Regions from separate parts of the Brucella sp. IR073 genome, predicted to be linked through region 1. Evidence: predicted binding sites of a transcription regulator. Region 1 holds the regulator's gene; each other region holds the start of a gene.

Region 1 (7,879 bases):
GCTGCGCTATGCGCCTGAGCGTGTCCGCGTCTCCGCGCGCGACCTGCCGGCGAGCGCGGAGATCGGGTCAGGGCTCTCAGGCTTCGTGCGCCTGCGCGCGCAATCGGGACCCGTGCGGCCCGGAAACTATGATTTCGCCTTCCATGCCTATTTCAACGGAATCGGTGCGAACGGCTTCTTCCTGGGTACGCCGAAGAGCGTGGCGGTTCCCGCTCCAACGGGCTATGCGGACCGGCTGTCGCTGTGGGTCTCGGCCCTTCGCCAGGGCATCGGAACGAGTATCGTGATGAATCTGGAGGGTGAGGAGGGCGCCATTGCCGCGGCGCTGATTTCCGGGCAGCGCGACGGCATCAGCGAGGAGACGAACGAAGCGCTGCGCCTTTCAGGCCTTGCGCATATCCTCTCGATCTCAGGCCTGCATATGGCGCTGGCGGGCGGCCTCGTCATGCTTGTCGTGCGGGCTGTCGCTGCGCTCTTTCCCGGTCTCGCCATGCGCCATCCGGTGAAGAAATATGCGGCGGGCGCGGCGCTTACGGCGTCGGCCTTTTATCTCATGCTCTCGGGCGCGGATGTCGCCGCGCAGCGCAGCTTTATCATGCTGGCGGTGATGCTCGTCGCCGTGATGATGGATCGCGCCGCCATCACCATGCGCAATCTGGCGATTGCCGCCCTCGCAACCATCGTTCTCGTGCCGCATGAATTGCTGGGCCCGAGCTTCCAAATGTCGTTTTCCGCCACCGCGGCGCTCATCGCCGCCTTTGCCTGGTGGATCGACCGGAGGCGGAACTCAGAGGAGGATGCGCCGCGCTCGTCCTTCGCCGTGCGGGGTTTCCTCCACAAGATGGCGGCCTCTGTCGGCGCGACGGCGGCGGCATCGGCGATTGCGGGAACGGCGAGCGGCATTTTCGCGCTTTATCATTTCAACAACACCGCGCCGCTCGGCCTGCTCGGCAATGTGTTGGCGCTGCCGGTCATATCGGTCACAGTCATGCCTTTCGCTGTGCTGAGCCTGCTCGCAATGCCCTTCGACCTTGAATGGCTGCCCTTGCAGGTAATGGGAGCGGGCATAGAGGTGGTGAAATGGATCGCTCATCAGGTGGCCGCGGTCTCGCCCCATGCCAATCCCGGCATCATGCCGGTTTCGACCTTGCTTTTATGGTCAGGTGGGCTGGTGCTGGCGATGTTTCTCAGAACCCGTCTGCGCGCCGCCTCGCTCGCCTTGTTCGCGGCGGGGCTTGTCTTCTATGTCAGGGAAACCGGCCCTGATCTGATCCTCTCGGACAATGGCCGCCTCGTCGCGCTGCGCATACCGGACGGCGCGCTTGCAATCAACCGCGCGCAGCCCTCGAAATTCCTCATTGAAAACTGGACCAAGGCCTACGACGCAACCGGCATCGTTAAGCCAGCAACGAACTCGGGCTCGTCCGGAACGAACGGCTTTGTCTGCGAGGACAACATCTGCATAGCCGAAATGCGCAACGGCCAGACGCTCGCTTATACGGACGCGCACCAAGGCCAAACCATCGCCTGCGCCATCGGCGACATGGTCATTCTCGCCTTCGCCGGCAAGAACCTCTCTTGCAGCGGCGAAGGGAAAACCGTCATCACCCTCCGCGACCTCGCCATCAAGGGAACGCTCGAAGGCCGCCTGCCGGACGCGACGAGAAACGAAACTCAACTCACCTATGCAATCGGTCCGCCGGAACGGCCATGGAACCTGCACCGGCTGCACTCCCGCGCCGCGCGCGGTCTGCCCGAGAAGACCCTGAACCGCGAACGAACCGGGCGAAGGCTGCCAGAGCGAGCGGATCTGCGCGCGCCCGACCGGGATCAGTAGCGCCGGATCAGCCCCACCAGCTTGCCCTGCACGCGCACGCGGTCCGGCCCGAAGATGCGCGTTTCATAGGCCGGGTTTGCTGCCTCCAGCGCGATGGATGCGCCTTTGCGGCGAAAGCGCTTCAACGTCGCTTCTTCGTCATCGACAAGCGCCACGACGATCTCCCCCGGATTGGCGGTGTCGCCGCGCTTGATGACGACAGTATCGCCATCGAATATTCCGGCCTCGATCATCGAATCGCCCTTGACCTCCAGCGCGTAATGATCGCCGGGGCCAATCATTTCCGGTGGCAGGCTGATGACATGAGTCTGGTTCTGGATGGCGGCGATGGGAACGCCGGCGGCGATGCGGCCCATCACCGGCACCTGCACGGCAGAAGATGGCGCGGCTTCGTCATCCGCCTTGGCGGCGGGGCGAGAGCGGGCAGGGGCCTGCGCTGCCATATTACGCCCAAGGCTGCCCTCGATGACGCTGGGCGCGAATTTCTTCTGTGCGTTGAGACCGGGCGCGATCGAATCGGGAAGCCGCACCACTTCCAGCGCGCGGGCGCGGTTCGGCAGGCGGCGGATGAAGCCGCGCTCCTCCAGCGCCGTGATAAGCCGATGGATGCCGGATTTCGACGCCAGATCAAGCGCCTGCTTCATCTCATCGAAGGAGGGGGGAATTCCGGTTTCCTTCAACCGCTCGTGGATGAAAAGCAGAAGTTCATGTTGCTTGCGCGTCAGCATCGAGTGGTTCCTTCAAGGGAATCGGAACAAAAACAAACCCAGAACAAACACTATCTGTTCCAGTCTTGTTCCGCAAGCGTTTTAAACTGGTTAAAATTGAGAAAAGATATGAATTAATTTCTGCAGTCGGAGCTTCCTGCCAAGGTCCATTCGATCCAACGACACCTGCCGGCGGACCGAATGGATAGCTGTTGTGCGCTCTTGCCGCTAGAGATTTTGGCCGAGGAAGCCGCGAATGAAGCCGGCTATTTCATTGGAGTGGGTTTCCAATGCGAAATGGCCGGTGTCGAGAAGGTGTACATGCGCTCGGGGCAAGTCGCGTTTGTAGGCTTCAGCGCCAGCGGGTATGAATGCCGGATCGTGCCGGCCCCAAATTGCGAGGAAGGGCGGCTGATAGGTGCGGAAATACGCTTGGAATTGCGGATACCGGTCAAGATTGCTGCGATAGTCGAGAATCAGATCCAGCTGAATTTCCTCCGCGCCAGGGCGGGCCATCAGGGCGATGTCGAGCATATAGCCGTCGGGGCCGAGGCGTTGCGGGTCCGTTCCGGTGCGATACTGCCAGTTTTCGATCACGTCAGGCGAAAGCGAAGCGCGACAAGCCTCGCGATTTGCCTCGCTTGGCTCCCGCCAGTAGGTTTCCCATGGCCCCCACTGGTCACTGAACCCATCGAGATAAGCGTTGCCGTTCTGGCTGATAATTGCAGTCACTCTCTCCGGGTGAGCCATCGCTAACCGATAACCGACCGGCGCGCCGTAGTCGAAAACATAGAGGGCATAGCGGTCCAGCGACAGTGCCTGTGTGAATCCATCGATTACCTTCGCCAGATTATCGAAAGTAAAATCGAACGTACCGCGCGCCGGGCTTTGCGTATGGCCGAAACCGGGAAAGTCTGGCGCTATCACGCGGTACCGATCCGAGAGCTGAGGCATAAGCTCGCGGAACATATGACTGGACGAGGGAAAGCCGTGCAGCAGCAGAAGGACTGGAGCGTTCCTTGCGCCCGCCTCCCTATAAAATACATTCACGTCTCCCACTTGCTGAGATTTATAACTCACCGTCATGACATTTCTCCAATCGGCAGGTTGGGTTTGCGCCAACCGCGCATCCTAGGCACCCATACAAATACTACCGAACGGTCGGTTGTAAATAGGCATCTTTTTTGATAGTTGATATCGGGCGGGAAATGCGTTCCGGCTTCGGCCTTAGAGCATGATCCAGAAAAGTTGCAGACTTTTCGGATAAAGATCATGCGGAAAAACAAAGAGTTAGAGCGCGATTGCATCGCGCTCTAAGAGGGAGTGTTCGAATGAAGGCAACCAGGGAAGAAATCATTCTCGCGGCGCGGGAGCTGTTCCGAGAAAAAGGTTATGCTGGAGCCTCGATGCAAGATCTTGCCAGTCGGGTGGGGCTCAAGAAGGCATCGCTCTACATGCGCTTTCCAAACAAGGAGGCGTTGGTTCCCGTGGTCCTGGAGATGACCTATAATGATACATTCGCACGTCGGGACGTGAACGGGACGGACTGGAGTGACGCCTACGAGGCGGCCATCCGGTCTATCGCAGCCGGTCTCATGGACGTGAAGCGGTGCGTGGGTTTGCACCTCGCTTATGGCATCGGCGACGAAACGCCGATAGCGAAGAAAGCCGTACGGGATTTTTTTCAGGCGTTGCGGGATCGCCTGAGCGGGATTTTAGCCGAAATCATGCCGCGCGAACGCGCCGAAACAGTCGCCGCCGATGCGCTTGTGCGGCTGGAGGGTGCGACCTTGCTGTTGGCGCTGTTCGATGACCGTCAGGCTATGGAGCGTGCCGTAGCAGCGGCGCTGACGGATGCCGCCAGCGCCTTGAATGCTTCCCATTAGAGCGTGATGCGATTAAACCCGTGCGGGCATCACGCTCTAACTCTTTGTTTTGCCGCATGATCTTGTCCGAAAAGTCTGCAATTTTTCGGGATCATGCTCTAAATATCCAGCTCTTCCACAAATGCCGCGCGCTCCTGGATGAAGCGGAAGCGGGCGTCGGGGCGGGTGCCCATGAGATCGTCCACGACGGTGCGGGTTTCCGTCGCCGTGTCCTCGGCGATCTCGACGCGCAGCAGCGTGCGCTTTCTCGGATCCATCGTCGTTTCCTTCAGCTGCTCGGCGCGCATTTCGCCGAGGCCTTTGAAGCGGCCGATTTCGATCTTGCCCTTGCCGGTGAACTCGGTGCGAAGCAGCTCTTCCTTGTGCGCGTCGTCGCGGGCATAGGCGGTCTTGCCGCCCTGGCTGATGCGATAGAGCGGGGGAACGGCGAGGTAGAGATGGCCGCCGCGGATCAGGTCCGTCATCTCCTGATAGAAAAAGGTGATGAGCAGCGAGGCGATATGCGCGCCGTCCACGTCCGCGTCGGTCATGATGATGATGCGGTCGTAGCGCAGATCCTCCTCACGGTATTTCGAGCGCGTTCCGCAGCCGAGCGCCTGGATGAGGTCGGCGATCTGCTGGTTGGCGGAGAGCTTGTCGCGCCCGGCGCTCGCCACGTTTAGGATCTTACCGCGCAAGGGCAGCACGGCCTGGGTGGCACGGTCCCGCGCTTGCTTGGCGGAGCCGCCGGCCGAGTCGCCCTCGACAATGAAGATTTCCGCGCCCGCCGCCGCGTTCTGCGTGCAGTCGGCGAGCTTTCCGGGCAGGCGCAGCTTGCGCGTGGCGCTCTTGCGTACCGTCTCCTTTTCCTGCCGCCGGCGCACGCGCTCCTCGGCGCGCTCGACCACCCAGTCGAGCAGCTTGGAAGCCTCCTGCGGCGAGGCGGCGAGCCAATGGTCGAACGGATCACGGATCGCGTTCTCAACGATACGCTGCGCTTCCGTCGTCGCCAGCCGGTCCTTGGTCTGGCCGACGAATTCCGGCTCGCGGATGAAGACGGAGAGCATCGCCGCCGCCGATATCATCACATCGTCGGTGGTGATGATCGAGGCGCGCTTGTTGTTGGTGAGCTCCGCATAGGCTTTCAGGCCGCGCGTGATGGCGAGGCGGAAGCCCGCCTCATGCGTGCCGCCTTCGGCCGTGGGAATAGTATTACAGTATGAATTGACGAAGCCGTCGCCGCCATGCCAGGTGATGGCCCATTCCACCGCGCCATGGCCGCCCTGCTTTTCGGTCTTGCCGGCGAAGATTTCGCGCGTGACCTGATATTCCCCGTCGAGCGAGGCGGCGAGATAGTCTTTCAGCCCGCCCGGAAAATGGAAGACGGCCTTTTCCGGCGTATCCTTCTTCGGGTCGAGCAGCGAGGGGTCGCAGCTCCAGCGAATCTCGACGCCGCCGAAGAGATAGGCCTTCGAGCGCGCCATGCGATAGAGCCGCGCCGGATCGAACCGGGCGTTCTTGCCGAAAATATCCGCATCCGGATGGAAGCGCACCCGCGTGCCGCGACGGTTGTGCACCTCGCCGAGTTCCTCAAGGCCGCCTTGCGGAATGCCGCGCGAGAAGCGCTGACGGTAGAGCTTTCGCCCGCGTGCTACCTCGACTTCGAGAAAATCCGAGAGCGCATTGACGACAGAGACGCCGACGCCGTGGAGGCCGCCCGAGGTCTCATAGGCCTTGCCGTCGAACTTGCCGCCCGCATGCAGCTTGGTCATGATGACTTCGAGCGTCGACTTCCCCGGCACCTGCGGGTGATTTTCCACCGGAATGCCGCGCCCATTGTCGGTGACGGTCAGGAAGCCATCGGCATCGAGATTGACCTCGATGAAGTCAGCATGACCCGCCACTGCCTCGTCCATCGAGTTGTCGATGACTTCGGCGAAGAGGTGGTGCAGCGCCTTTTCATCTGTGCCGCCGATATACATGCCGGGGCGCAGGCGCACGGGCTCGAGGCCCTCGAGCACCCGGATGGCCGAGGCATTGTACTCGTCATTGTCGGCGCGCGGAGCCGGCGCAGGCGCCGCTTTCAATGGCACGGCAACAGCCGCAGCCGCCTTCGGGCTGGCCGTCGACTGGCGTTCACGCGCATTGCTGACAACCTGCGAGAAAAGATCGTTACTGTCGTCCATGTGGTGCGACCGGCCCCGTTTCTAGTCGTTCAGTGAAAGTCCGAATCATCCGGATAGTGCCATGCTTTGCCGCCAAAGGACAAAGGTTCACCATACGTTCCCCGCTTTTGCCGGGCAAATCCTGGATTTTTTGAGGCTTCAATGCGGCAGAATGGAAGCAAAAGTCAAATGTGCCGCGCCGGTCGGGCGATAAAGGACCATGGCGAAGCCTCTAGCAATGGCGTAAGGATTGGCCTTTATCCTCGTTCGCGTTGAGGCCCCCCATGCAGCAAAAGACGGAAAATCCCGCCATGCAGCCCCATGTCAAGGGCATGATCGTCATGGCGAGCGCGATGTTGTTCCTGCCGCTGCTCGACGCCATCGGCAAATGGCTCTCCACCATGGACAGCGTGCCGCCGGCGACCGTTTCCTTTTCCCGCTTTTTCATCCAGGCGCTGCTGACGGTCGCGATCCTCTTGGCGATGGGCGGCTGGCGCGGGCTGGCGACGCGCAATCTCGGCGGCAATCTCATCCGCGGCGCCCTGATGGGCGTCGGCAGCCTCTGTTTCTTCACGGCGGTCAAATACATGCCGCTCGCCGACGCCATCGCCATCTTCTTCGTCGAGCCGCTGCTGCTGACGCTGTCCTCGGCCGTGGTGCTGAAGGAGCAGGTGGGCTGGCGGCGCTTGACCGCCGTCGCCGTGGGTTTCATCGGCACGCTGATCGTGGTGCAGCCGAGCTTCGAAATCTTCGGCTGGGTGTCGCTGCTGCCCTTGGGAACCGCGACATGCTTCGCAACCTATCTCACTATGAACCGCAAATATGGCGTCTCCGACAGCCCGATGGTGATGCAGTTCTATGCCGGGGCCGGCGGTGTGCTGTTCACCGCGCCGGTGATTCTCATCGGCGAACTGATCGGTCACCCGGATATGGGCTTCGGCCTTGCCACGCTGCCGCTTTCCTGGGGCCTGCTGGCGGCGATGGGTGTGATCGCCACCATAGGCCATCTGTTGGTGGTGCAGGCCTTCCGCCTCGCACCGGCTTCGATGCTCGCGCCGTTCCAATATCTGGAGATCGTTATGGCGGTGCTGGTGGGGCTTTTGGTCTTCGGCGAGTTCCCGACGCCATCGAAATGGCTGGGCATCCTCATCATCGCGGGCTCAGGTATTTACGTCTTCATGCGCGAGCGCCGCCTGAAGGAAGGGGCGGGGGAAGCCGCCATCGCCTAATTTCAGCGTCTGATTGGCCCAAACACACTTTCGAATCCCCGCGCGAGCGCCAGATCGACATCCTCCATCGTCACCG
Region 2 (7,879 bases), 220 kb from region 1:
GCCCTTGCCGCCGCGGCGCTGCGCGCGATAGGTGGCGAGCGGCACGCGCTTGATATAGCCGGCATGGCTGACGGTGACGACCATGTCCTCGCGGGCGATCAGATCCTCATCGTCCATCTCGGGACCGCCCTCGCCCAGCTCGGTGCGGCGCGGCGTGCCGAACTCGTCGCGAAGCGCGGCAAGCTCATCCTTGACGATGTTCATGATGCGGATGCGGGACGCGAGAATATCGAGATAATCGCGGATTTCCTCGCCGATCTTGTTGAGCTCGTCGGCGATCTCGTCGCGTCCGAGCGCGGTCAGGCGCTGCAGGCGCAGATCGAGAATGGCGCGGGCCTGCTCTTCGGACAGGTTGTAGGTGCCGTCCTCGTTCAGCACATGGCGCGGATCGGCAATGAGCGCGATGAGCGGCGCGATGTCCTGTGCCGGCCAGCGGCGCTCCATCAATTGCTCGCGCGCGGTCGAAGGGTCCGGCGCGCGGCGAATGAGGTTGATCACCTCGTCGATATTGGCGACGGCGATGGCGAGACCGACCAAGACATGCGCCCGATCACGTGCCTTGCGCAGCAGGAATTTGGTGCGGCGGCTGACCACTTCCTCACGGAAGGAAACGAAGGCGCGCAGCAAGTCGAGCAGCGTCATCTGCTCCGGCTTGCCGCCATTGAGCGCCACCATGTTGACGCCGAACGAGCTTTGCAGCGGCGTATAGCGATAAAGCTGGTTCAGCACGACATCGGCAACGGCATCGCGCTTCAACTCGACGACAACGCGATAACCCTCGCGGTCGGATTCGTCACGCAGATCCGAGATACCCTCGATGCGCTTCTCGCGCACCAGTTCGGCCATCTTCTCGATCATCGTCGCCTTGTTCACCTGATAGGGAATCTCGGTGATGATGATCGCCTCGCGGTCGCCACGCATGGACTCGATCTGGACGCGCCCGCGCATGATGATGGAGCCGCGCCCGGTCGAATACGCGGAATGGATGCCCGCGCGGCCCAGAATGATGCCGCCGGTCGGGAAATCCGGCCCCGGAATGATCTCCATCAGTTCCTGAAGATCGATAGCGGGATTGTCGATGAGCGCGATGCAGCCGTTGATGATCTCAGAGAGATTGTGCGGCGGGATGTTGGTCGCCATGCCCACAGCGATGCCGCCGGAGCCGTTGACGAGCAGATTGGGAAAGCGCGCCGGCAAAACGGTCGGCTCCTGCTCGCGGCCGTCATAATTGTCCTGGAAATCGACCGTTTCCTTGTCGATATCGGCAAGCAGCGTCTCGGACAGCTTCTCGAGGCGGCATTCGGTATAACGCATGGCCGCAGGGGGGTCGCCGTCCACGGAGCCGAAATTGCCCTGCCCGTCGATCAGCGGATCGCGCAGCGAAAAATCCTGCGCCATGCGCACCAGCGCATCATAGATCGAGGCGTCGCCATGGGGATGGTATTTACCCATCACCTCGCCGACCACACCGGCTGACTTACGATAGGGGCGGTTCCAGTCCAGCCCCATCTCGTTCATGGCGTAAAGAATGCGCCTGTGAACCGGCTTCAAACCGTCACGCGCGTCGGGCAGCGCGCGGCTCACGATCACGCTCATCGCGTAAGCGAGATAGGAGGTCTGCATCTCCTCGACAATGGAAACCGGCTCAATGCCGTTGGGATCTTGCGGACCGGTCGGCGGAGTTTGATCTGACACTGTTCAAAGGTCTTTCATGCGAGAATCGATCCAGCCCTTATAGCGGAAACGCGGAAGAAACACCAATAAACAGGCCTTTTCATAGGGGATAATTGGCCTTATATTTCAATGCGATAGAAACGGGCATACAAAGATGGGCGAATCATACGCCACATTCGGGCCATGATTGGCCTCGTCTTGAAGGAGCAAGGCAACAGGGAAACAAGAAAGTATGTTTTATTCGCAAACATACTCCCTGCTCACCTATTCCCTTACACCCCAATTCCCTTTCAACGGAAAGCATCCGATGGTCTACGACACAATCCTGAGTGCCTTCGTCACGCTGCTGGTGACCATCGACCCACCGGGGCTGGCGCCGCTGTTTCTGGCACTCACGACAGGCATGGACCGCAAGGCGCGGGGACAGGTGGCGCTGCGGGCAAGCATCATCTCATTCTGCGTGCTGGCGCTCTTTGCTGTTGCCGGGGCACAGATATTGGGCGTGTTCGGGATCACCATCGGCGCGTTCCGCGTTGCTGGCGGGCTGCTCCTCTTCTGGATCGCCTTCGACATGATCTTCGAGCGGCGGCAGGAGCGGAAGGAAAAGAGCGCCGAGGTGGCTATCACCAAGGATCACATCCGCAACATCGCGGCCTTCCCGCTGGCGATCCCGCTCATCGCGGGACCCGGTGCGATTTCGGCGACGATCCTGCTCGGCGGCTCGTTTCCCGAGACGGGGCCGCGGCTGGTGCTGGTGCTGATCCTCCTGGTCTGTATCCTGACCACATATCTGGTGCTTCTGCTCGGTGAACGGATCGACCGTTTTCTAGGCGAGACGGGCCGGTCGATCCTGACAAGGCTCCTCGGCGTCATCCTCGCCGCGCTGGCGGTGCAGTTCGTGGCGGATGGGGTGAAGGCGCTGGTGGTGGGGTGATGCGGACGATGCGATCAATGGCCACTGGAGCGGGACGAGATGACAATAAGTCATCTCCAGCCAAATCATGCGCCGGAGCTATGGTCACCGCCACCGAAATATTGGGCATAGCCGCTGGCTAATAGCAAATGCGCTTCGGCATTCGCCAAATAGCGCACACTCGGTAAATCAGGCGATGCCAGCCAATTCCAATCTGGGATGGCTGGCATCATAGGGGTGCTTGAATCGTCTCCCGCTTAGAACGGAATCTCATCGTCCAGATCGCGCGAGAAGCCGCCACCGCCGCCCTGCGATGGGCTGGAGCGGCCGAAATCGGAGCCGCCCTGGTCGGAATAATCGTTCATCTGGCCACCGCGGCCGCCTTCGAAGCGTCCGCCGCCGCTGCCGGCACCCTCCCCGCGGGAATCGAGCATCTGCAGCTCGCCGCGGAATTTCTGGAGCACCACTTCTGTCGTGTAGCGGTCATTGCCGGTCTGGTCCTGCCATTTGCGGGTCTGCAGCGAGCCCTCGATATAAACCTTCGCGCCCTTCTTCAGATATTGCTCAGCCACCTTGGCGAGATTGTCATTGAAGATCACGACGCTGTGCCACTCGGTCTTCTCCTTGCGCTCGCCCGACTGCTTGTCGCGCCAGGTCTCGGACGTCGCGATGCGCAGATTGGCCACCATATCACCGGAATTCAGGCGCCGGATTTCCGGATCCGCTCCGAGATTGCCGACGAGGATGACCTTGTTGACGCTACCTGCCATAAAACCCACTCCAACTTTTGTGTTTCCCCGCACCATACAGGAGCGAGGCGCAGGGCGCGCATCCGTATGGCAATTCGCCCCTGACTATCCACAGAGTTATTGTTCTATGTTTGTTCTATAGATTTTTGCGCCAAATGCAAGGGGAAGTTGGTAAATGGTGAAGAGAGTAACCCAAGCCCACCATTCACAATTCACTATTTTGCTATTCACTCATGTGATTGGCCCCGCCGCTCTTATGTTCCTGGCGCGCGGGGCCGGATTGGGGATCACCCTCTTTGCCGGTAGTGATTCACCGGCAAGTTCTCAAGGAAACATCCGTTTCCCTTATCAATCGTCCAAATTTTCAGTAGCCGGCTTAAGCGTGTCACCTATAGGTGGCTTAAGCCTTGGATGAATTATCAGGTGGACTCATGCCTCATTCCTCCTGTCAATTCCCGTCCCGACCGAAGGCGGAATTGCGCGATGACCGCTCGTCCATCCGGCCATCATTCCGCGCCTTCGATCACCATTGAATGTGTGCCTGTCAGGAGCATTCGTCAACGATCTTGTCATCACAATTTGCGTGGCTTATGTCAGGAGTCGGTTGTTCGATGTTTGTTCCAGTGATAAGAACGGCATCTCTTGAACTTTCGCGAAGACAGGATGGCAGGGGCGCGAATGAGCGATCAGAAATTCATCTCCATACGCGGCGCGCGCGAGCATAACCTGAAGAATGTCGATCTCGACCTGCCGCGCGACAAGCTCATCGTCATGACCGGCCTGTCGGGTTCCGGCAAGTCCTCGCTCGCCTTCGACACGATCTATGCCGAGGGACAGCGGCGCTATGTCGAGAGCCTTTCGGCCTATGCGCGCCAGTTCCTTGAAATGATGCAGAAGCCCGATGTCGACCAGATCGACGGGCTTTCGCCCGCCATCTCCATCGAGCAGAAGACGACGAGCCGCAATCCGCGCTCAACGGTCGGCACCGTCACCGAGATCTACGACTATATGCGCCTGCTCTTCGCGCGTGTGGGCGTGCCCTATTCACCCGCCACCGGCCTGCCGATCGAAAGCCAGACGGTGAGCCAGATGGTCGACCGGGTGATGGCGCTCCCGGAAGGCACGCGGCTCTATATCACCGCGCCGATCGTGCGCGGGCGCAAGGGCGAGTATAAGAAAGAGCTGGCGGAGCTGCAGAAGAAGGGCTTCCAGCGCGTCAAGGTGGACGGCACCTTCTATGAGATTGCCGACGTTCCGGCGCTGGACAAGAAATATAAGCACGACATCGATGTGGTGGTGGACCGCGTGGTGGTGCGGGACGATCTCGCCTCGCGCCTGGCGGATAGCCTCGAGACCTGCCTGAAGCTGGCGGATGGCCTCGCCATTGCCGAATTCGCGGACAAGCCCCTCCCCCCGGAAGAAACCGCCGAAGGCGGCTCTGCCAATAAATCCGCCAATGAGACGCATGAGCGCATCCTGTTCTCGGAGAAATTCGCCTGTCCGGTTTCGGGGTTCACAATTCCCGAGATCGAGCCGCGGCTGTTCTCGTTCAACAATCCGTTCGGCGCCTGCCCGACCTGCGACGGGCTCGGCTCGCAGCAGGCCATCGACCCGAACCTGATCGTTCCCGATGAAAACGCGGTCGTGAAGAACGGCGCGATTGCGCCATGGGCCAAGTCGTCCTCTCCCTATTACAACCAGACGCTGGAGGCGCTGGGCGCGGCCTATGGCTTCAAACTGGGCGCCCGCTGGCGCGATCTTTCGGAAGAGGCACAGAAGGCCATTCTTTACGGTACAGGCAGCCGGGAAATCACCTTCGCCTATGATGACGGGTTGCGCTCCTACAAGACGACCAAGACTTTCGAGGGCGTGATTCCCAATCTGGAGCGGCGCTGGAAGGAGACGGATTCGGCCTGGTCGCGCGAAGAGATCGAGCGCTATATGGCCTCCTCCCCCTGCCCCGCCTGCAATGGCTATCGCCTGAAGCCCGAGGCGCTGGCGGTGAAGATCGGCGGGCTGCATATCGGCGCGGTGACCGAGATGTCGATCCGCAAGGCGGATGCCTGGTTCCGCGATATCGACAAGACCTTCAACGAGAAGCAGCATGAGATCGCGGCGCGCATCTTGAAGGAAATCCGTGAGCGGCTGCGCTTTCTCAACGATGTCGGCCTCGATTATCTGACGCTGTCGCGCAATTCCGGCACGCTTTCGGGCGGCGAGAGCCAGCGCATCCGGCTGGCCTCGCAGATCGGCTCGGGACTGACCGGCGTGCTCTATGTGCTGGACGAACCGTCCATTGGATTGCACCAGCGCGACAATGCCCGGCTGCTCGACACGCTCCGGCATTTGCGCGACCTCGGCAACACGGTCATCGTCGTGGAGCATGACGAGGATGCGATCCTGACCGCCGACTATGTGGTCGATATCGGCCCTGCCGCCGGCGTCCATGGCGGGCAGATCATTGCCGAGGGCACGCCCGAAGAGGTGATGGCGAATTCGAAATCGCTCACCGGGCAGTATCTCTCCGGCGCGCGCGAGGTGGCGGTTCCCTCGGAGCGGCGTCCGATCTCCAAGGCGAAGCGCATCAAGGTCGTCGGCGCGCGCGGCAATAATCTGAAGAATGTTTCCGCCGAAATCCCGCTCGGCACATTCACCGCAGTCACCGGTGTTTCGGGCGGCGGCAAGTCCACCTTCCTCATCGAGACGCTGTTCAAGGCGGCTTCGCGGCGCATCATGGGCTCGCGCGAGCATCCGGCGGAGCATGACCGCATCGACGGGCTGGAACATCTCGACAAGGTCATAGATATCGACCAGTCGCCTATCGGGCGCACGCCGCGCTCCAACCCGGCTACCTATACCGGCGCCTTCACGCCCATCCGCGACTGGTTCGCGGGGCTGCCGGAGGCGAAGGCGCGCGGCTATCAGCCGGGGCGCTTCTCCTTCAACGTCAAGGGCGGGCGCTGCGAGGCCTGCCAGGGCGATGGCGTCATCAAGATCGAGATGCATTTCCTGCCTGACGTCTATGTGACCTGCGATGTCTGCCACGGCAAGCGCTACAATCGCGAGACGCTGGAAGTGACCTTCAAGGGCAAATCCATCGCCGATGTGCTCGACATGACGGTGGAGGAAGGCGTCGAGTTCTTCTCCGCCGTTCCCGCCGTGCGGGACAAGCTGCAGGCGCTGCTCGATGTGGGCCTCGGCTATATCAAGGTGGGCCAGCAGGCAACGACGCTGTCTGGCGGCGAGGCGCAGCGCGTCAAGCTCGCCAAGGAATTGTCGAAACGCTCGACGGGCCGCACGCTCTATATCCTCGACGAGCCGACCACCGGACTCCACTTCCACGACGTGGCGAAGCTCTTGGAAATGCTGCATGAGCTGGTCAACCAGGGCAACACGGTGGTGGTGATCGAGCACAATCTGGAAGTGATCAAGACCGCCGACTGGGTGATCGACCTCGGCCCCGAGGGGGGCGATGGCGGCGGCGAGATCGTCGCGGTGGGAAGGCCAGAGGATATTGTGAAGGAGACACGGTCCTATACCGGACAGTTCCTGAAAGAACTGCTGGAGCGGCGGCCGAAGCGCAAGGCGGAAGCGGCGGAGTGAACCATGGCGAACGCAGGCACCATACGGGCAGGCATCGGCGGGTGGACCTTTGAGCCGTGGGAGGGGACGTTCTATCCGGACGATCTGCCGAAGAAAAAGCAACTCGAATATGCCAGCCGGCAGCTTGCCACCATCGAGATCAACGGCACCTATTACGGTTCACAGAAGCCGGAGACCTTCGCCAAATGGGCAAGCGAGGTGCCGGAAGGTTTCGTCTTTTCGCTGAAAGGCAATCGCTTCGTCACCAACCGCAAAGTTCTGGCGGAAGCGGGCGAGTCGATGGAGAAGTTTCTGACGCAAGGGATCACGGAGCTTGGGTCGCATCTGGGGCCTATCCTCTGGCAGTTCGCGCCGACGAAGAAATTCGATCCGGAGGATTTCGAGGCGTTTCTCAAGCTTCTGCCGGAAAAGCAGGATGGGCTGAAGCTGCGCCATACGGTGGAGGTTCGCCATCCTTCCTTCGTGGTCCCGGAATTCGTGGCGCTCGCCCGCAAATACAATGTGGCGATCACCTGTGCCGAGCATTTTGACTATCCTGAAATCGCTGACGTCACCGCCGATTTTGTCTATGCCCGGTTGCAGAAGGGGGATGACAATATCCCCACCGCCTATTCGCCCGCGGCACTCGACCGATGGGTGGAGCGCGCGGAACTCTGGGCGAAGGGCGGCGCGCCTGACGATTTGGCCTATGCCGATCCGGACAACAAAATCCCCGCCGCGCCGCGCGATGTGTTCGTCTACTTCATCCATGAAGGGAAGGTAAGAGCGCCTAATGCGGCACGGGCGTTCATGGAGCGGGTTGAGGGAAAAGGATGAGGTTACACGTGAGGTTGCTGCCGGATTGATTCTGGGAATTTACGTAAGTGGCTGATTTTATAAGGAATGACGTATTTAATTTTAATGGCGAGGCTGGCGGTCTCACACCCTCCTTCCCCCTTGC
Region 3 (7,879 bases), on a different contig from region 1:
TGCACACCGAAACCGGAGTGCCGCATGAGGCCGGTCATACCGGCGTCTTTCCTCCGTTCGATTCCACCCATTATGCATCGCAGCTCCTCTGGCTGGCCATCACCTTCGGCCTTTTCTATCTCTTCCTGTCCCGCGTGGTCGTCCCGCGCTTGGGCGGAACGATCGAGGCCCGGCACAACAAGATCTCGCAGGATCTCGACCATGCCGGGCGCCTGAAGGAAGATGCCGACAATGCCATCGCCGCCTATGAGCAGGCGCTGGCCGAGGCGCGCCTCAAGGCCGGCAAGATCGCCGGGGAAGCCCGCGATGCCGCCAAGGCCAAGGCGGAAAGCGAGCGCGCCGCGATCGAGGCTTCGCTCGAGGCCAAGCTGGCGGAAGCCGAGACGCGCATCCGCGCGATCAAGGACAAGGCCATGAACGATGTGGGCGCCATCGCCGAGGACACTGCGGCGGGGATCGTCGAGCATCTCGTTGGCAGCGCGGCGGACAAGACCGCCGTATCGGCTGCCGTGAAGGCCGCGCGCGGCTAAAGGAGGGCGAAAATGGACGCTACATTTTGGGCGCTCGTCGCTCTGATCATCTTCCTCGGCATCGTCGTTTATATGAAGGTGCCGAAGATCCTCGCCAGCTCGCTCGATGAGCGCGCCGAGCGCATCCGGAATGAACTCGACGAGGCGCGCCGCCTGCGCGAGGAAGCGCAGCAGCTCCTCAACGAGTACCAGCAGAAGCGCAAGGAAGCCGAGAAGGAAGCGAGCGACATCGTAGCCGCCGCCGAGCGCGAGGCTGCCGCTCTTCTTCAGGATGCCAAGGAGAAGATGGAAGACTACGTCACCCGCCGCAACAAGCTGGCCGAGCAAAAGATCGCGCAGGCCGAGACGGAAGCCGTCAACGCGGTGCGCTCCTCGGCAGTGGAAATCGCCGTCGCCGCGGCGGAAAAGCTCATCGCCGACAAGCTCGACGTCAAGACGGCAGGAGAGCTGTTCAAGAAATCCGTCGATGAGGTAAAGGCGCGGCTGAACTGAGCCGAACGTCTCCAAGGATATTTGACCAAAACGCCGCCGTTAGGCGGCGTTTTTTATTGCGTGATGTGCGGACGGCCAGGTGCATACACCGCATTCCGAGCATTTAGGATTGTTTCAGGTCAGGGTTTGGCTCTGCCTTGGACGTTTATGAACGGAAAAACTCCAGTCAAGAAACAACTCGCATTCGTCAAATAGTATGCTATTGTCATACGAAGATCGAAAGGATACTGCCATGGCAAATCTCGCTCCGGTGAGCGTGCGGGTATCGCGGAGGGAACGTGAGTTGCTTGAAGCCGCTGCCGAGCAATCACGCACCAATCTGAGTGACTTTATCCGTCGAAAGGCGGTGGAAGCTGCCGAACTGGAACTCGTTCATCAAAATCACGTGGTTATTCCAGCGGCTGAATGGGAGAAGTTCGAGGCATGGGTGGATAGCCCGCCAAAGGATATCCCCTCTCTGCGTGACCTTGCAAAGACGCGTCCGGTATGGCGAGACTGACCTCGCCCCGTCAGCTTCGCGAGGATGACGATCGCGAGAGTTTCGATTGCGGCCGCGCGTCGATGAACGAATGGTTCCGGCGACATGCCTGGCGCAATCAGCAACTCGACATTTCCAGAACCACGGTCATATGCGACGCGGAAAAGAACGCCGTCGCAGGATATGTTACCTTGGCCGGCGGCCACATCGAGCGGGAATATCTGCCGAAAGCCTCGCAGCGCAACAGACCGGAGCACATACCGATTTTCCTGCTCGGCCAACTGGCGGTGGACCGCCGCTATCAGGGACTGGGAATCGCCCGGTCCCTGTTGTTCTATGCCCTGACGGCATCCGTGCATATCGCGAAGTCGATTGGATGTGTCGGAGTGCTGACTCACCCGCTTGATGACGGGGTGCGGGAGTTCTATCGGCGTTTCGGCTTTGAAGATCTCCCATACGATCCCCGGCGCAGCATGATCGTCAGAATCAAGGATCTCAGGCAAAACGGATTCGATCAAGAATAGGGAGTAGTCGGCGCCCTTCAATTACGGGGACTCCCCACCGTCCGCTGGGTTGGCGTTGTCTTACCAGAGTCTGTCAGAGATAATCGGAAACGGTGCTGCCTTGGGCCGTCATTCTCGGGCTTGTCCCGAGAATCTGCAACGGGACGGCCTTCAGGACGGTCATCGCTATTGCTTGCTTTTATGGCAGATATCAGGGACAAGCTCGAGGATGACGGCAGAGGCTTGGTCTGCCTCGAGATTCATCCTGTGTCTGACAGACTCTATCCCACCCGAAACCGGTCCTTTATCGGCGAAAACGTAAAGCGGTGCAGCCCGCGCACGGGGCCGTGGATCTCGATGGCCACGCGGTGCTGTTCTGTGGCGTACCCCACATGGGCTTCGAGACCGTAATGGGGGTGGTGCGTCCCGGCACGCCGCATCATGCGGTCGCGGGTGACCTTGGCGACGATGGACGCAGCGGCGATGGAAATGGAGCGCTGGTCGCCCTTGACCAGCGCGCTGCCCTCGCAGCAGAGCCCCCAAGGCACGTCGACGCCGTCGATCAGCGCATGGCCGGGCGCGAGCGTCAGGCCCGCCGCCGCACGGCGCATGGCTTCCAGCGAGGCCTTGCGGATGTCCGAGCGATCAATGCTTGGCGCCGAGAGGCTCGCCACCGAAACCGCCAGTGCGCGCGCAAGGATGATGTCGTAAAGCTTGTCGCGCATCGCCGCGGTCAGCCGCTTGGAATCGTCGAGCCCTTCCGGGAGAGAGCCGGCATCGAGGATCACCGCCGCCGCCACGACAGGCCCAGCGAGGGGGCCGCGTCCCGCCTCGTCTATTCCGGCGACGGGACGCACGCCTCGTTTCATCAGCCGCAGCTCGGTGGAAAAATCCGGCACAAGCGGCATGTCGAAGAGAAGCGGAGAATCGGTAAGCGCGCGGGTCATTGTGCGGCAACAGTCGCATTGCTTCCGATTCTCCGCAAGACCCTCCCGCAGGGGACCGGCAGGAGGGCATTCAGGCGCGGGGCTCGGGCGCCTGAAAGGAAAATCAGCACATGATCCACGGAAAGCTGCAGGCATTCTGACAGATCAGGCAGTTAATTACGCTTCATCCCCTGAGACGGGGCATGTTTTCGGACAGGATGATCCTGTCAAATCAAGCGATTAAGCCATGAGGGAGGCGAAGGTTCCTTCACGCCCACCTCAAAAAAGCGAGAGCTGGGTGCCGTATTTCGTCGGCGGCGCAAAAAGATCGGTTCTGAGCCGGGCGCGTTGCCCGTTCATCCCGAGCCGTTTAGCCGCGATCTCGAAACGCCGGCCGATTGCCCAGGCATAGGGACCGTCGCCGCGCATCCGCTTGCCCCATTCGGCGTCGTAATCCTTGCCGCCGCGCATGGAGCGCACCAGCGACATCACATGCCGGTAACGATCCGGATAGTTGCGTAAGAGCCAGTCTTTGAACAGCGGCGCGACTTCCAGCGGCAGGCGCAGCAGCACATACCCCGCGCCGCGCGCGCCCATCGCATAGGCCGAGTCTAGGATACGCTCGATCTCATGATCGTTGATGCCGGGAATGACCGGTCCCATCATGACAGCCGTCGGAATGCCCGCCTCGGAGAGCGAGCGGATCGCCTGCAGCCGCCGTGACGGCGTCGACGCGCGCGGCTCCATGGTGCGGGCGAGCTTGGCGTCGAGCGTCGTCACCGACAGCGCCACCCGTGCGAGCCCTTTTTCGGCCATGCGGGCGAGAATGTCCTGGTCGCGCGTCACCAGGGCGGATTTGGTGACGATGGCAACGGGGTGATTGGCCCCATCGAGCACTTCGAGGATTTCGCGCATGATGCGCCATTTCTTCTCCACCGGCTGATAGGGGTCGGTATTGGTGCCGATAGCGATGGTCTTGGGCTGGTAGCCGGGCTTCGCCAGCTCTTTTTCCAGAAGGCGCGGCGCATCGGGCTTGGCAAACAGCTTTGATTCGAAATCGAGCCCCGCCGAAAGCCCCATATAGCTATGCGTCGGCCGGGCGAAGCAATAGATGCAGCCATGCTCGCAGCCGCGATAGGGATTGATCGAGCGGTCGAAATTGATATCGGGGGAATCGTTGCGGGTGATGATCGTGCGCGGCTTCTCCACCTGCACGTCGGTTTTGAACGGCGGCAATTCCTCCAGCGTGCTCCAGCCATCGTCGAAGACATGGCGTGTCTGCGGTTCGTAGCGCCCCGAGGGGTTGATCCCCGCGCCGCGTCCGCGCCGGCGCCCGTGATCGATGCGCAGGCCCGTTTCCTCGATCAGCGCATTGGCATGGTCCGCCCGGCCTTCGCCGAACGCCGCCCTATCGGCATGGTGAATGACTTCCATCCTCGTCTCCGCTGGCAGGTTGCCTCAGGAGTTGGAACAAAGCCAGAACTTTTCGAACAAAGCAAGAACTTTTTTAGAACGGCGCTAAACATCATGCGGCCCAAGCATGATCCCGAAAGTTGCAGACTTCCAGGTAAGATCATGCGGCTAAATGAAGGAATTGTGGCGTTTTCGCTGGCCATGCGCTAAGCGGGAAGCATGGTATCCGTGATCATTGAAACAAAAAATGACGAGGAAGCGCTTGCTCGTACGCTGGCCGGTCTGGTGGGTGGCGCGGTCGAAGGGCTGGTGCGCGACGTCCTTATCGTCGATCACGGATCGAGCGATCACACAAGCGACGTCGCCGACGCGGCGGGCTGCGTGTTTCTTTCGAACGGGTCCTTCGCCGACGCCGTCCGGCAGGCGAGGGGCGACTGGCTCCTGCTGCTTGAGCCGGGCGCGCGGCTGCTGGAAGGCTGGGCGGAGGCGGTGCGCGACCATATCGAGGTCCTGCCCGGCCCAGCCCGCTTCACCCGCTCGGCTATCCACCGGCCCCGTTTTCTGGCGAGGATTTTCAGCCGCAACGATCCGCTGAAGGACGGCCTGCTGATCTCGAGACAGCAGGCGGCGGCGCTGCTCAAGCCCGGCTACGGTGCGCGGGATCTGGCGCGGGGGCTGTCGATGCGAAAGCTGAAGGCGGAGATTGTAATGGTCAGATAGGTCCGACCCTATGCCCGCGTCTGCGTCGCCACCACGAACCAGTCCGGATGACGCTCCTTGATATGCACCGCCGCCCGTTCTGCCGCTGTATTGTCAGGGAAAATCCCGAAGCAGGTCGCGCCGGAGCCGGACATCTGTGCGAAGCGGGCTCCGGTTTCCCGCAGCAGGCTGAGGACGCCCCCAAGCGCCGGCGAGAGGGCCAGCGCCGCCGGGTAGAGGTCATTGCGTGTTTGGCGGAGATAGGCGCACACTGCCTCGATGCCTGGAAAATCGGCTGGCGAGGGGAGCGGCGGGTTGTCCCGGCACGTGAGCGCCCGGAAGACATCAGGCGTCGAAATCCCCGTCCCGTCATTGATGAGCACGATCGGCAGGCTCGGCAAACGGGGCAGGGACGTCAGCGCCTCGCCGATGCCGCGCGCGATGAGCGGCGAGCCGATCTGCTGCCCATGCAGGCACATCGGCAGGTCCGCGCCCAGCTTAAGGCCAATGCCGCAGAGCGCAGGGAGGTCGAGGCCGAGGTTCCAGAGCATGTTGAGCGCCGCCAGCGTCGCCGCGGCATCGCTCGACCCGCCGCCGATGCCCGATGCAATCGGCAGGTTCTTGGTGAGATGGATCGCCACCGGGCTTGTCTGCCCGGCAAACCGCTCTTTAAGCGCATCCCGCGCCTTGAGAACGAGATTGCCCGTATCGACGGGAATGCCTTGAGCAAACGGCCCGCTGACGGTGAAACGGTCCGCGAAGGCGGGCGAAACGTCGATCCTATCGCCATAGGCCGCGAAGGCGACGAGGCTTTCCAGGAGATGATAGCCATCATCGCGCCGCCCGGTCACGTGCAGGGCAAGATTGATCTTGGCTGGGGCGAGGAGGGAGATGGTGTTGTGGGGGACGGCGTGGTGATTCATGCGTTTGGCCCACTCACCTCTGTTCGCGCGCTGCTACCCTTGGTCTTTACTGGAATACCATCCGCGCTTACCCCCCTCTGCCCTGCCGGGCATCTCCCCCACAAGGGGGGAGATTGGCTGTCAGTTCTGCTTTCGCTAATCGCGGACATTGCAGGATTGAGCGCCGCCATCGATGAAGGCCAATCTCCCCCCTTGTGGGGGAGATGCCCGGCAGGGCAGAGGGGGGTATTGCCCCACTGCCGGTCAAACAATCTAACCTCCACCCCGCTCAATCCTTGCGCAGGCGGTATTCGCCGGTCTTGGGGTCCTGCACCAGCGTGCCGTGGGCGCGGTTCTGGGCTTCTTTTTCGGCCTGGCGCACTTCGCGCGAAACCCGCGCCGCCTCGCGTTTGAACGCGCGGTAGCCATACCAGGCCGCCAGCCCCATGATGACGAGAAAGATGACTGACGGCATAGCCTTTAAGTCCTTGAAACCTCTATAATCCGTAGCGCGACCACAGGGCCTTCTGCTCCATCGCCGTAATGAGGCCTTCCGCTGCGCCAGACGCAGCTTGCGCCAATGCGTCCGGTTTGTGAAGCCCGGCGGCGGGAGTGGAGCGCAGCCCGAACATGCCGCGCGATCCTTCGATCAGGTTGAGTTCGGTCTTGGGCCCATATTCCTTGCGCAGGTAGGAGCGCATGTCGCCCAGCGTATCGACAAGCCCGAGCGCTTGTCCCTTGATCCCGGTCCAGAACATGCCGGTGAAGAGGTCGGGATCGTCAGAGAGCTTCGCCCCGCGCCGCTCCTTGACCATGTCGATGAAGACCTGATGCACCTCCTCCTGCAAGGCTTTCAGGTGCTCCACATCCTCCCTCTTTTCCGGAAGGAACGGGTCGAGCATCATTTTGTTCCGGCCGGAGGTGAAGATGCGCCGCTCCACGCCCACCTTCCTGATCAGTTCCTGAAAGCCGAAGCCCGAGGAGACGACGCCGATCGAGCCGACGATGGAAGAGGGGTCGGCGATGATTTCGTCGCCCGCCAGCGCGAGCATGTAGCCGCCGGATGCCGCTATATCCTCAACAAAAACATAGACCTTCTTGTTCTTTTCCTCGGCAAGATCGCGAATGCGCCGGAAGATCAGCCGGGATTGCACCGGCGAGCCGCCGGGCGAGTTGATAGAAAGCGCCACCGCCGGCGCGGATTTGTCACTGAACGCCTTGTCGAGTACCGCCGCCACCGAGGCAAGCGAAAGCGGAGCAGGGCGGAACAGCCCGCCGCCCTCCGCCATGATCGTGCCATGCAGGCGCACGACGGGGATTTCGACGCGGCTGCCCCGGAAACGGCGCGGCACGAGACGGGAAAGAATACGGGGCATGCGCAGTTCCAAATTCAATTCCACGAGCATCACTCCCGGCGGCTAACGGTCTATAGAAGCCTTCTATAGCGTTGTTTTGATAGAGCGAATAGCGAAATAGCGAATAGCTGGTAGTAAAGGGAAGAGATGAAATGCAGCCAATCTTTCCTATTCGCCATTCGCTATTCGCTTTTTACCGCAGAACCTCAACAGCACATAGCCGCAGATCGCCGAAAGCACCGATCCGGTCAGCACGCCGATCTTCGTCTCGTTTTGCAGATGCTCAGAAGCGGCGAAGGAGAGGAGGCCGATGAACAGGCTCATCGTGAAGCCGATGCCGCAGAGCAGCGCCACGCCATAGAGCTGGATCCAGCTCGCCCCCGTCGGCTTTGCGGCAAGGCGCAGCTTGATCGCCAGCCATGCCGCGCCGAAGACGCCCACCTGCTTGCCGAGGAAGAGGCCGAGCGCAATGCCGAGGGTCAGCGTATCCCTGAAGACGGACACATCCACCCCGGCGAAGGAAACGCCCGCATTGGCGAAGCCGAAAATGGGCACGATCAGGAACGCCACCCAGCCGGAAA

The links. The regulator LexA, encoded in region 1, represses DNA repair genes until DNA is damaged. The targets are predictions, from matches to a motif close to TGTTCNNNNTGTGTTCNG.
Region 2: a site for LexA is predicted at 3,942-3,959, ahead of uvrA (excinuclease ABC subunit UvrA). Genes of this name have one in related genera too.
Region 3: a site for LexA is predicted at 4,396-4,413, ahead of ACOWVG_RS01705 (PA0069 family radical SAM protein). Genes of this name have one in related genera too.

What each region holds. Positions count from the first base shown of each region.
Region 1 is NZ_JBAKHD010000004.1:245,685-253,563, forward strand. It holds gene ACOWVG_RS10585 (ComEC/Rec2 family competence protein) at 1-1,837, shown strand, start outside; gene lexA (transcriptional repressor LexA) at 1,831-2,565, opposite strand; gene ACOWVG_RS10595 (alpha/beta fold hydrolase) at 2,773-3,630, opposite strand; gene ACOWVG_RS10600 (TetR/AcrR family transcriptional regulator) at 3,876-4,430, shown strand; gene parE (DNA topoisomerase IV subunit B) at 4,529-6,595, opposite strand; gene ACOWVG_RS10610 (DMT family transporter) at 6,859-7,803, shown strand; gene lipB (lipoyl(octanoyl) transferase LipB) at 7,806-7,879, opposite strand, start outside.
Region 2 is NZ_JBAKHD010000004.1:29,358-37,236, reverse strand. It holds gene gyrA (DNA gyrase subunit A) at 1-1,695, opposite strand, end outside; gene ACOWVG_RS09570 (MarC family protein) at 1,982-2,608, shown strand; gene ACOWVG_RS09565 (single-stranded DNA-binding protein) at 2,845-3,357, opposite strand; gene uvrA (excinuclease ABC subunit UvrA) at 4,015-6,939, shown strand; gene ACOWVG_RS09555 (DUF72 domain-containing protein) at 6,943-7,755, shown strand.
Region 3 is NZ_JBAKHD010000001.1:342,847-350,725, forward strand. It holds gene ACOWVG_RS01680 (F0F1 ATP synthase subunit B) at 1-530, shown strand, start outside; gene ACOWVG_RS01685 (F0F1 ATP synthase subunit B) at 543-1,022, shown strand; gene ACOWVG_RS01690 (DUF1778 domain-containing protein) at 1,255-1,521, shown strand; gene ACOWVG_RS01695 (GNAT family N-acetyltransferase) at 1,509-2,024, shown strand; gene ACOWVG_RS01700 (ribonuclease HII) at 2,285-2,950, opposite strand; gene ACOWVG_RS01705 (PA0069 family radical SAM protein) at 3,209-4,363, opposite strand; gene ACOWVG_RS01710 (glycosyltransferase) at 4,562-5,062, shown strand; gene ACOWVG_RS01715 (4-(cytidine 5'-diphospho)-2-C-methyl-D-erythritol kinase) at 5,071-5,964, opposite strand; gene ACOWVG_RS01720 (hypothetical protein) at 6,233-6,418, opposite strand; gene ACOWVG_RS01725 (S49 family peptidase) at 6,441-7,319, opposite strand; gene nhaA (Na+/H+ antiporter NhaA) at 7,467-7,879, opposite strand, start outside.